2 regions of the Agrococcus sp. Ld7 genome follow, and region 1 is predicted to be linked to the other one. Evidence: predicted binding sites of a transcription regulator. Region 1 holds the regulator's gene; the other holds the start of a gene.
The links. The regulator LexA, encoded in region 1, represses DNA repair genes until DNA is damaged. The targets are predictions, from matches to a motif close to TCGAACANNTGTTCGA.
Positions count from the first base shown of each region.

Region 2: a site for LexA is predicted at 1,786-1,801, ahead of ACJJVL_RS03605 (DUF222 domain-containing protein). Genes of this name have one in related genera too.

Region 1 covers NZ_JBISGY010000026.1:98,888-104,405, forward strand. The annotation lists gene hflX (GTPase HflX) at 1-1,338, shown strand, start outside; gene lexA (transcriptional repressor LexA) at 1,408-2,049, opposite strand; gene ACJJVL_RS05310 (hypothetical protein) at 2,286-2,690, shown strand; gene ACJJVL_RS05315 (histidinol-phosphate transaminase) at 2,759-3,838, shown strand; gene hisB (imidazoleglycerol-phosphate dehydratase HisB) at 3,848-4,447, shown strand; gene hisH (imidazole glycerol phosphate synthase subunit HisH) at 4,476-5,114, shown strand; gene priA (bifunctional 1-(5-phosphoribosyl)-5-((5-phosphoribosylamino)methylideneamino)imidazole-4-carboxamide isomerase/phosphoribosylanthranilate isomerase PriA) at 5,190-5,518, shown strand, end outside.
Region 2 covers NZ_JBISGY010000023.1:7,971-13,488, forward strand. The annotation lists gene ACJJVL_RS03600 (hypothetical protein) at 100-279, shown strand; gene ACJJVL_RS03605 (DUF222 domain-containing protein) at 306-1,751, opposite strand; gene ACJJVL_RS03610 (hypothetical protein) at 1,998-3,524, opposite strand; gene ACJJVL_RS03615 (glycosyltransferase) at 3,613-5,115, opposite strand; gene ACJJVL_RS03620 (VanZ family protein) at 5,229-5,518, opposite strand, start outside.

The DNA of each region.
Region 1 (5,518 bases):
GAGCGTGCCGCGCTGCGGCGCGTCGACGGCCTTCGCACCGAGCTCGAGGATGTCACCGAGGTCGAGTATCGCGAGCTGCGACTGGAGAACGTCGTGCTCGTGGGCGTCTACTCGGGCAGCACGACCGACGCGGAGAACTCGATGCGCGAGCTCGCCGCGCTCGCGGAGACCGCCGGCGCGCAGGTGCTCGACGGCGTGCTGCAGCGCAGGCCGAATCCGGATCCGGCGACCTACGTCGGCAGCGGCAAGGCGGATGCGCTGGCGGCGATGGTGCAGGAGCTGGGGGCCGACACCGTGGTCGCCGACAGCGAGCTCTCGCCCAGCCAGCGGCGCGCGCTCGAGGATCGCGTGAAGGTCAAGGTGATCGACCGCACCGCCGTGATCCTCGACATCTTCAGTCAGCACGCCACGAGCCGCGAGGGCAAGGCGCAGGTCGAGCTCGCGCAGCTGGAGTACCTGCTGCCGCGACTGCGCGGCTGGGGCGAGTCGATGTCGCGCCAGGCCGGTGGTCAGGTCGGCGGGCAGGGCGCAGGCATGGGCTCGCGCGGACCGGGCGAGACCAAGATCGAGCTCGATCGTCGTCGCATCCACACCCGCATGGCCCGGCTGCGCAAGCAGATCAAGGGCTTCGGCCCCGCCCGGCAGGCGAAGCGCGCGAACCGCGACCGCTTCGAGGTGCCGGGCGTGGCGATCGCGGGCTACACGAACGCCGGCAAGTCGTCGCTGCTGAACCGGATCACCGGCGCGGGGGTGCTGGTCGAGAACGCGCTGTTCGCGACCCTCGACGCCACCGTCCGTCGCGCGGAGACGGCGGACGGGCGCGAGTTCACCATCGCCGACACCGTCGGCTTCGTGCGCCACCTGCCGCACCAGCTGGTGGAGGCGTTCCGCTCGACGCTGGAGGAGGTCGGCGAGTCGGAGCTCATCGTGCACGTCGTCGATGCCAGCCACCCCGACCCCGCTTCGCAGATCGCCACGGTGCGCGACGTGCTGGGCGAGACGGGGGCGCGGGCGATCCCGGAGATCGTGGTGTTCAACAAGGCCGACCTGATCGGCGACGACGAGCGGCTGGTCCTGCGCGGCCTGCAGCCGGATGCGATCTTCGCCTCGGCGCGCACGGGCGCGGGTGTGGACGAGATCCTCGCGCGCATCGCCGAGCTGCTGCCGAGGCCCGAGGTTCCGGTGTCGCTGCTGGTGCCCTTCGAGCGCGGCGACGTGATCGCCATGCTCCACGACCGCTTCGACGTCGTGAGCGAGCGCTACGAGGAGGCCGGGACCCGCATCGACGCGCTCGTCTCCGAGGCGGTGCTGAGCCAGCTCGCGGAGTTCCGCGTCTGACGTGGCGCTCCGCGCATGACGGAGGCGCCGGCCGCGTGAGCGGTTCGGCGCCTCCGTCGTCGTCCAGCCTCAGACCGAGCGCAGCACCGCCACCACCTTGCCGAGCACCTCGGCCTCGTCTCCGACGATCGGCTCGAACGCCGAGTTGCGGGGCAGCAGCCAGGTGTGGCCGTCTCGCTGCTTGAAGACCTTGACGGTCGCCTCCTCATCGAGCATCGCCGCCACGATGTCGCCGTTGGCGGCATCGCGCTGCTGGCGCACCACGACCCAGTCGCCGTCGCAGATCGCCGCGTCGATCATCGAATCGCCGACGACCTTGAGCATGAAGAGGTCTCCGCCGCCGACGAGCTGCTTCGGCAGCGGGTAGACCTCGTCGATCTGCTCCTCCGCCGTGATGGGGATGCCTGCGGCGATGCGGCCGACCATCGGCACGAAGGCGGCCTGCTCCAGGCTCCCGACCGACGGATCCAGCTCGTCCGGCACGAGCACCTCGATGGCCCGCGGTCGAGCCGGATCGCGACGGATCATGCCCGCGAGCTCGAGCTGCCCCAGCTGATGCGTGACGCTCGAGAGCGACGAGAGACCGACGGCATCGCCGATCTCGCGGTAGCTGGGCGGGTAGCCGCGCTGGCGCACGGCCTTCTGGATGACCTGCAGGATGGCCTGCTGCTTCTCGGTCAGCTGCCTCGTCATACCGCTCCGCTCCGTCATCCGGCGCCTCCGGGTGCCCCGGACGGGGCGTGTGGGTGGCCTGGGATTGACTGCTCCTGGTTCGAAAGCGTATCCGACTGGATGCCTGAATCAAACGGATGTTCGAGCGTGTCGGGCGTAATTCTTGCAGTATCGCTTGACGAGCTCGGGCATTCGAAGATAGGTTCGAAACAGAGATTCGCAGGCGATGCTCCCGGCCGAGCATCGCCTGCGGGTCCCAACCGGAAGGAGCACCGATGACTGCCATCGCACCCACCGCATGGATCGCCGCGACGATGCCCGCTGCGGCACCTGCTGCGGCCCCATCTGCCCCTGAAGCGACTCGGCTTCGCATGACCGTCCGAGGACGACGGGCGCTCGCGCTGCTGGTCGCGACCCCCGTGCTCGCCGTGGCCTCGCTCGCCGGCGTTGGCGTGCTCGGCGATGCACTCGCGGGTGCAGTCGCATCCTCGACCACCGGATCGGCCTCGTTCGAGACCGTCACCGTGATGCCCGGTCAGTCCCTGTGGCAGATCGCCCAGGCGGTCGCCCCGGAGGCAGACCCGCGCGACGTGATCGCCGAGATCGAGATGCTCAACGGCATCAACGGCTCGATCCAGCCCGGCGAGCAGCTCGCGATCCCAGCGCACTTCACGAGCTGACCGCGCCCGCCGAGTCCTGCGGCTCGGCCGTCGCGATGGGGCATCAGACATCGTCCTAGGCTTGTCACGTGACGAGCCTCGATGATCTGCCCATCCGCGACGACCTGCGCGGACTCACGCCGTACGGCGCACCGCAGCTCGACGTCCCCGTGCGATTGAACGTCAACGAGAACGCCTACCGCGTGCCGGAGGCGGTCGCGCTCGACATCGTGCAGGAGATCGCGCGCGCGCTGCCGAACGCGAACCGCTACCCCGACAGGGAGTTCGACACGCTGCGGCAGGGCTTTGCCGACTACCTCGGCCACGGTGTGGATCCCTCGCAGGTCTGGGCGGGCAACGGCTCGAATGAGGTGCTGCAGCATGTGCTGCAGGCGTTCGGCGGTCCCGGTCGCACGCTGCTGTCATTCACACCCACCTACTCGATGTACCCGCTGCTTGCCCAGGGCGTCGGCATGGGATGGGTGCCGGTGCCGCGCGCCGCCGACTTCACGCTGACGCCCGCTGCCGTCCGGGCCGCGATCGAGGAGCACGACCCCGATGTCGTCTTCCTCTGCTCGCCGAACAATCCCACCGGCACCGCGATCGGCCTCGACGTGGTCGAGGCCGCCGTGCAGTCGGCCCGCGGCATCGTGCTCGTCGACGAGGCATACGCCGAGTTCGCCCACGACCGCAGCCAGACGGCGCTGACGCTCCTCGGGCGACACCCGCGCCTGCTGGTCTCGCGCACGATGAGCAAGGCCTTCGCGTTCGCGGGCATCCGTGTCGGCTACCTCGCGGCCGATCCCGCGGTAATCGACGCCCTGCGCCTCGTGCGCCTGCCCTACCATCTGTCGACCATCACCCAGGCGGCCGCGGTCGCCGCGCTGCGGCACAGCGGCGAGATGCTCGCGCGCGTCGACGCGCTGCGGCAGCAGCGCGATCGCATCGTCGACGAGCTCATGGCGCTCGGGCTCGCGCCGTACCCGTCCGACGCGAACTTCGTGCTCGTCGGTGGCATCGCCGATCCGCAGAGCACGTTCCGGGCGCTCCTCGATCGCGGCATCCTGGTGCGCGACGTCGGCCTGCCCGGCACGCTCCGCATCACTGCCGGTACCCCCGCCGAGACCACCGCGCTGCTCGAGGCCATGGCAGCGCTCACCGCAGAATAGGATTGAGCCATGGCCCGCACCGCAACGATCGAGCGCACCACGAGCGAGTCGACCATCCGGCTCTTGCTGGATCTCGACGGCACCGGCAGCTCCTCGATCTCGACCACCGTTCCGTTCTTCGACCACATGCTGACGGCGCTCTCGAAGCACTCGCTCATCGACCTCGACGTGCAGGCGACGGGCGACACCGACATCGACGCGCACCACACGGTCGAGGACACCGCGATCGCACTCGGCCTTGCGCTGCGGGATGCGCTGGGCGACAAGACCGGCGTGCGCCGCTACGGCGACGCGACAGTGCCGCTCGACGAGGCGCTGGCGCGCGCCGTGGTGGACCTGTCGGGCCGCCCCTTCCTCGTGCACGGCGGAGAGCCTGCCGGCTTCGAGCTGCACCGCATCGGCGGGCACTTCACCGGCTCGCTCGTGCGTCACGTGTTCGAGGCCATCGCGCTCAACGCCCGCATCACCGCGCACGTGGACGTGCTGGCGGGCCGCGACCCGCACCACATCGCCGAAGCCGAGTTCAAGGCGTTCGCGCGCGCGATGCGGGTGGCCGTCGAGCCCGACCCGCGCGTGACGGGCGTGCCCTCCACGAAGGGCGCGCTGTGATCGCAGCGCGCGCGAGGCGGCTGCGGCGATGACGGCGGCACGCCCCACCGTCGCGCTGCTCGACTACGGCCTCGGCAACGTGCACTCCGCGGCGAAGGCTCTGGAGGCGGCGGGTGCCGACGTGTCGCTGACCGCCGACCGCACCACGGTCATGGCCGCGGATGGTCTGGTGGTGCCCGGTGTCGGCTCCATCGCGGCGTGCATGGCCGGCATCCAGGCGATCCACGGCGGTGAGCTCATCGGCCGCAGGCTCGCGGGCGGCCGACCCGTGCTGGGGATCTGCGTCGGCATGCAGGTGCTGTTCTCGGCCGGCGAGGAGGGCGGCGTGCACACCGAGGGTCTCGACGAATGGCCGGGCACCGTCCGCCGCCTGCAGGCCGACGTGCTGCCCCACATGGGCTGGGCCGAGGTCGAGGCGCCGGAGGACTCGAGGCTCTTCGCCGGCGTGCGCGACGAGCGCTTCTACTTCGTGCACTCCTACGCCGCGACCGAGTGGAGCATCGATCCCCACCCGCGCATGCGGCAGCCGCGCGTCACCTGGGCCACCCACGGAGAGCGCTTCGTCGCCGCGGTCGAGAACGGGCCGCTGAGCGCCACGCAGTTCCACCCCGAGAAGTCGGGGGAGGCAGGCATCGCACTGCTGGCCAACTGGGTTCGCGGCCTCTGAGCCCGACGAGTACCATCGCACGGGCCGGTCGCACCGGCTGTCGCACCGCCACCGCTCCGAGAGGGCATCGTCACCATGACCGATTTCAACCAGTCGCCCAAGCTGCAGCTGCTGCCTGCCATCGACGTCGCGAGCGGCAAGGCCGTGCGGCTGACCCAGGGCGAGGCCGGCACCGAGACCTCGTTCGGCTCGCCCATCGATGCGGCGGAGGACTGGGTGCGCCAGGGCGCTGAGTGGATCCACCTCGTCGACCTCGATGCCGCCTTCGGCCGCGGCGAGAACCGCGCGATCATCAAGAAGGTCATCAAGGCGGTCAGGGGCCACGTGCAGGTCGAGCTCTCCGGCGGCATCCGCGACGAGGCGTCGCTGGAGGCCGCGCTGGCCACCGGCGTCAAGCGCATCAA
Region 2 (5,518 bases), on a different contig from region 1:
CAGTCTAGGCGGGCGCTCAGGCGGGCCTCAGGCGCAGGCACCCGCAACGCGCAGTCGAACCACAGCCAGTTGCCCAGGTGCATGAGCGATAATGGCGTTATGGCGATCTACACGCTCGACAACGGTGTCGAGTACGAAGTGGCGGAATGTCCGCTCTGCGGGCTCGTCGCGCCCCGGCCGCGGGCATTCGACGGCCTGCTGCACTGCGTGCGCTGCGACATGATGTGGCGCGAGTTACCGCGAGCGGCAGCGCCGCCCGCGGCACGGCCAGCGGCGTAGGCGTCGCCGCGAGTCAAACGGTCGGCTCAGGCGACGGGCTGGAGGTAGAGCACGCTTGGATCGAAATCAGTGGCCCAGCCGCGTCTGCGGCGCGGCGCGCGGACTCTGGGGACGACGATCCACCCCCGAGGGCCCTTGAGCACCTCGAGTCTGCCGCGATGCACCTCGTGGTGATGGTGCGTGCAAAGCATGATGCCGTTGTCAATGTCGGTCAGGCCGCCCAGGCTCCAGAAAGTGACGTGGTGCGCCTCGCACCAGCTGATCGGTGCCGTGCAGCCAGGCGCCCGGCAGCCCTTGTCTCGAGCCGCCAGCGCTCGGCGCTGCGCCCGCGAGAATAGGCGCTCCGTGCGGCCGAGGTAGAGCGGGAGCCCGTCTGCGCCGGTGACGACCGCCTGGATGTGCGCGTCGCACATCATGGCCATGGCCACGTCGACCGGTACGGCGTCGCCGGTGCGCTCGTCGGTGGCACTCCCGCCAGGCTCGCCGTCAAGCGCCGCTCGGTAGGTCGCCTCGGAGAGGTGGAGCACGACCGTTGGTGCTTCCCCGCCGACCCGCGGTGCGTCGCTCTGCTCGGCTGCGGTGCTCACCATCGCGATCAGTGCATCGGCCATCTTCTGCGGACGCGTGCGGTCATCGACGAGCTCGGCGCGCTCGCGCTCCTCGTCGGTGAGGAAGACCGGCGTGCGGGGCGACGTGAAGGGGTCCATGGCGGCGAGGAACACCGCTCCCTGATCGGGAGGAAAAGCGAAGCGCCCAGCAAGCATGCCGTCGGCGCGGGTGCCGCAGGTGAGACTGCGCCGCCGCAGCTGCTCCTCATAGCGCGGCTCGACGCCGTCGGGATCCAGACCGTTGCGCCACGCCCGCGCGAGCTTGGCGAGCAGGAGCGGCGTCATCGGCTGCTCGACCACGCCGTCTTCGCCGGGATGCGCCCCGCGCGCGCCGAGAGCCGAGGCGACGAGCGCCCGATCCGCAGCCTCCAGGTCAGCAGGGTTCGCTCGATCAGGCGCGTCACCGAGGCTCTCGATGATCGCACCGGCCTGATCGATCGTCACCGCGCCAGTCGCAACGGCCTCGCTGAGCACAGGGAACCGAGTGGGCACCGTGCCGCCCGAGAGCCTCGGGCTCGGGCGCAGGGCCGCCGAGACCTGTAGCAGGCGCTTCCCTGCTGGATGCGTGATGCCGAACTCGGTGGTCAGCATGTCGAGAGGGTCGCGGTAGCCGCAGGCAACGGTGAAGCGGTCATCCTTCGGCAGGCCGTCGTGCCGCTTGGAGATGTCGTCAGCGATGCGGACGCGCAGCGCGTCATTCGCGCGGCCCACGTCGCCGACAAGGCCGACAGCTATACGGCGCTGCTCTTCGTCGAGGCGGGGGAGCAGGGCATCGAGCGTCGCGGCCGCTGCGGCAATCGCGCCGATCGCTGAGCGCAGGGCGTTCGAGACGTCGGCCGTTTGACCGGTTGACTGCTGTGTCATGATCGCCCTCCTTGCGCTTCTGGGGACCAGTTTATCGAAAGTATGTTCGATCAATCAGAGTTGTCCACAGGTTGCGCGAGCCCGGGTTCGGCGCAGCGATGCACTTCAGTCGAAGAGCAAGGGCGGTCGCCCCCTCGGCGTGCGGGTGCCTCCTCGCCGCGCGGTCAGCGACGAGGAGGCGCGGCTGAGCGCACGTGTTGTCGCTCCTCGCCACGCGGTCGGCGACGGGGCAGTGCCCGCCGAGCGTCAGGCGCTCAACGCCGCTTCACCTTCGGCGATGAAGCGGTAGACGAGCGCGTCGACGCGCTGCTGCTTCGGCAGCGAGAGAGCGGCAACGAGCAGGCGGCGCGAGCTGAGCACCGGCGCCGGCGTAGTCGCGAGGTCGTACTCCGAGTAGCCGGCAGCGCCCCACTTCGGCATCCGGTGCTCCCAGTGGAACAGGTCGTAGAAGTCGTAGCCGCGCAGCGCGTCGAGCGAGAACTGCGTCCACTCCATCCAGCGCGCGATCTCCCCAACGAGCTCTGGGTCGCGCGCGAACGGCGACGCGGTGTACTTGCTGGCCAGCAGCTCGGGGCGCAGGTCACGATCGGCGGTGTTCGTGTACATCCCCGTGATGATCGCCCCACCGACGCCGAAGATCATCGCCGCCTTCGCGGGCGCCGCGATGTAGAGCGCGTTGGCGAGCGCCGCGTAGCGCTGGTAGGTCGGGAAGGTCGCGTTGTAGAGCGCAGCGAACGGCGACGCGGGCGACATCGCCGGCACATCGAGCGTCAGGTGATGCAGGCCCGCGGATGCCGCGACCCGGCTGGCGGTGAGCAGGTCGTTGCGCGTGCTCTTCTGCGGCCGATGCAGCGGGTGATACGTCAGCGCGACGGCGCCCGCACCGCGTAGGTCGACGAGCCCGGCCTCCAACACCGCGCGCGAGTCACGGCCGGAGGTGAGCGTCAGCACCGTCGCGGGTTCGACCGAGATCCAGTTGCGCACCTGCTGCTGCAGCGCATCCCTGAACCCGGTCGCAGCTTCGAGCGGCGGCAGCTCGACGCGGTCGGTGCGCGGCCAGAAGCGCTCGTGCGCGACATCTGAGCCCCGGATGGTGAGGCGCGCGTTCGCGTACACCTGGCCGACGCCGTCGTGGCTCGTGATGAGGCCCGGCAGCCATCTGCCGGCGGGGTCGCGGTAGCCGGGGTGCGCCATCACCCAGCGCATGCGCGAGCTGTCGAGGCCGCCAGCGCGCTGCGAGAGGATCTGGGTGTGCGAGGCGAGGGCCACACCCGAGTCGCCGCGGTGCCAGAACACGGATCGGGTTGCCAGCGGGTCGCCGTAGACGTCGAGTCGCTCGCCCCGGGCGATGAGCACGACGTAGCGGCCGGAGATCCACGCGATCATCTCGTCGAGCGCCGCGGTCTGCGCCTCGACCCCGCGCGCGTTCGCGAGCCCGCGCACGATGCGGCCGGCAACGCCTCGGCGCTTGCTCGGACCACCGTCGTCGAACGCCTGCCCAAGCACAAGCACCTCGGCGGCAGGGGAGGTGGCGTGCTGCCGCTCGAGATCCGGGTCGAGCCGCACGTGCCAGCGGCCGACCGTTAGGTGATCCCAGTGCTCGTGCGGTGCGAACGGCGTGGGGCCGTCGGTGACCACGAACCCCTTCGCGAACGAGTTCTTGTAGCCCCACACCTTGTAGCCGGGCCGCAGCTCGTGCTCACGGCGATGGAAGGCCGCGACGGCGTCACGCCGCTGACGCTCGCGTCGGTGGCTGCGCAGCGCATCCAGCATCGTCGGCTCCCCGTCGCGTTGATCGCGTGCCTACCGCGGCTGGTGCGGGCACGTTGCTGCGAGGCTACCTCGGGGCGCGCGCAAGGGGTCAGGCGGCGCGCTTGTGGCGCTCGCGATGCGAGCCGTCGACGATCGTCGCCGTGATCGCCGTGATGACTGCAGTGCCGACCGCGATCGCGGCAGCGTCAGCCGTCTCGCCCGCGAGGTTGGCGTCGAGCGGCTCGCGAGCGGTCTTCGCCCATCCGTGCACGCCCAGCAGCTCGCGCACGAGCCCAACGGTGAATGCCGGCCAGATGAGCCACGTGTAGGCGAGGTAGACCGGCAGATACGCGAGCGCGACGAGCGGGCTCCAGGCGCCGCCCGGTGCGACGACCACGAGGGCCGCGTACACCGGGCCGATCGAGATGACCGTGAACAGCACGATGAACGCCGGGCTGCTGCCGAGCCACGCGACGTTGCCGACCAGCAGCATCGCGAGCGCCGCGATGAAGCCGGCGCCCATGACGGTCTGCAGCGCGGGCGCGAGCAGGTACAGCAGGTGGTCGATGCGCGAGGCGAGTGCTGAGCGCAGCTCGCGCCCGCTGCGGAGCGTGGGCACGGTCTGCCAGGCTCCCTGCGCCCAGCGGATGCGCTGCCGCAGCAGCCTGCGCACGTCAGTCACGCCTTGCTGGTCGACAGTGGTGAGCACGGTCTGGGAGCCGTGCCAGCCGGCCCGCATCATCCGCACCCCGATGTCCTGGTCCTCCGTGAGGCGGTCGCGCCAGGGGCCCCGCTCGATGCCCGTCGGGAGGGAATCCTCGACCACCAGGTCGTCGAGTGCCGCGAGCCGCATGTACTGCCCGTTGCCACCCATGTTGGCGGTGCCCCAGCGCGAGCGGCCCAGCTGGTAGACGAAGGCGGTGATGGCGAACTCGAGGTGCTGGGCCCAGGTCAGGATGTGCCCGCGGTTGTAGATGCGCACGAGCGACTGCACGCCGCCGATGCGCTCGTCTGCGAATGCGCCGGCGAGCACGCGCGGGGAGTCGGCGGCGACTCGGCCGTCGGCGTCGACGATGCCGACGATGATGCGGTCGGTCGACCAGTGCCGGTACGCGCGCTGCTCGAGCACGTGCTCGTGCAGGTAGCGCCACGCGTCGTCGAGCGCCGCCGACTTGCCGTGCTGCGCGTTCGGCAGCTCGCGGCGCAGCACCTGCAGGCCCGGGGTCCGAGTCTGCAGATCCGCCAGGATCTCGGGAGTGCGGTCGCCGGATCCGTCGTCGATGACGAGCATCACGCGGTTCGTGGCTTCGACGTCGAGGATGCGGCCGACGCTGTCGGCGATCGTCACCTCCTCGTCGAGCGCTGGCACCAGGTAGACCCACAGGAACTCCTGCTCCTGCGCGTCGGCCACCGCGCGGCGCTGCCTCCGGCGTTCGCGCACGCCCTGCACGATCAGCACGCTGACGACAACGAAGCCGATGACCGCGAGCCCAAGGAGTACGACGAGCAGCAGCTGCAGCGGCAGGGGCAAGCCCTGGTACGGGTTCCAGGGCGCGTCGAGGATGCCGCTCGTGAACTGACTCGAGCGGACAGCGACCAAGGGGGCGTGCATGAGACATCCAGTGATGAGGAGCCGATGCGGGAGCGATGTGGCTCAGCGCGTGTACTCCCTCAACCGTACGAATTTGAACTAAAGGAGCAGGGCGGTGAGCACTGAAGGAATCCTCAGGATTGAGTGTGCGAGCCAGGGCCCCGTTGTGCACTGCGACGCCGGCTGGCACGCATCAAGGCCTCGCATGCGACCGCGAGCACCACGCCGATCAGCGCGCCCGCCGTGTTCGCGACGACATCCTTCACCGAGGCCACGCGCCCGGGCAGGAGAACGTGCTGCACGAGCTCGATGCCGATCGTCGTCGCCACGCAGAGCGACAGCGCGATCCACCATCGCCGTGCGCCGAGCAGGAATGTCAGCAGCAGCGCCAGCGGCACGAACATCGCGACGTTCGCGAGCACCT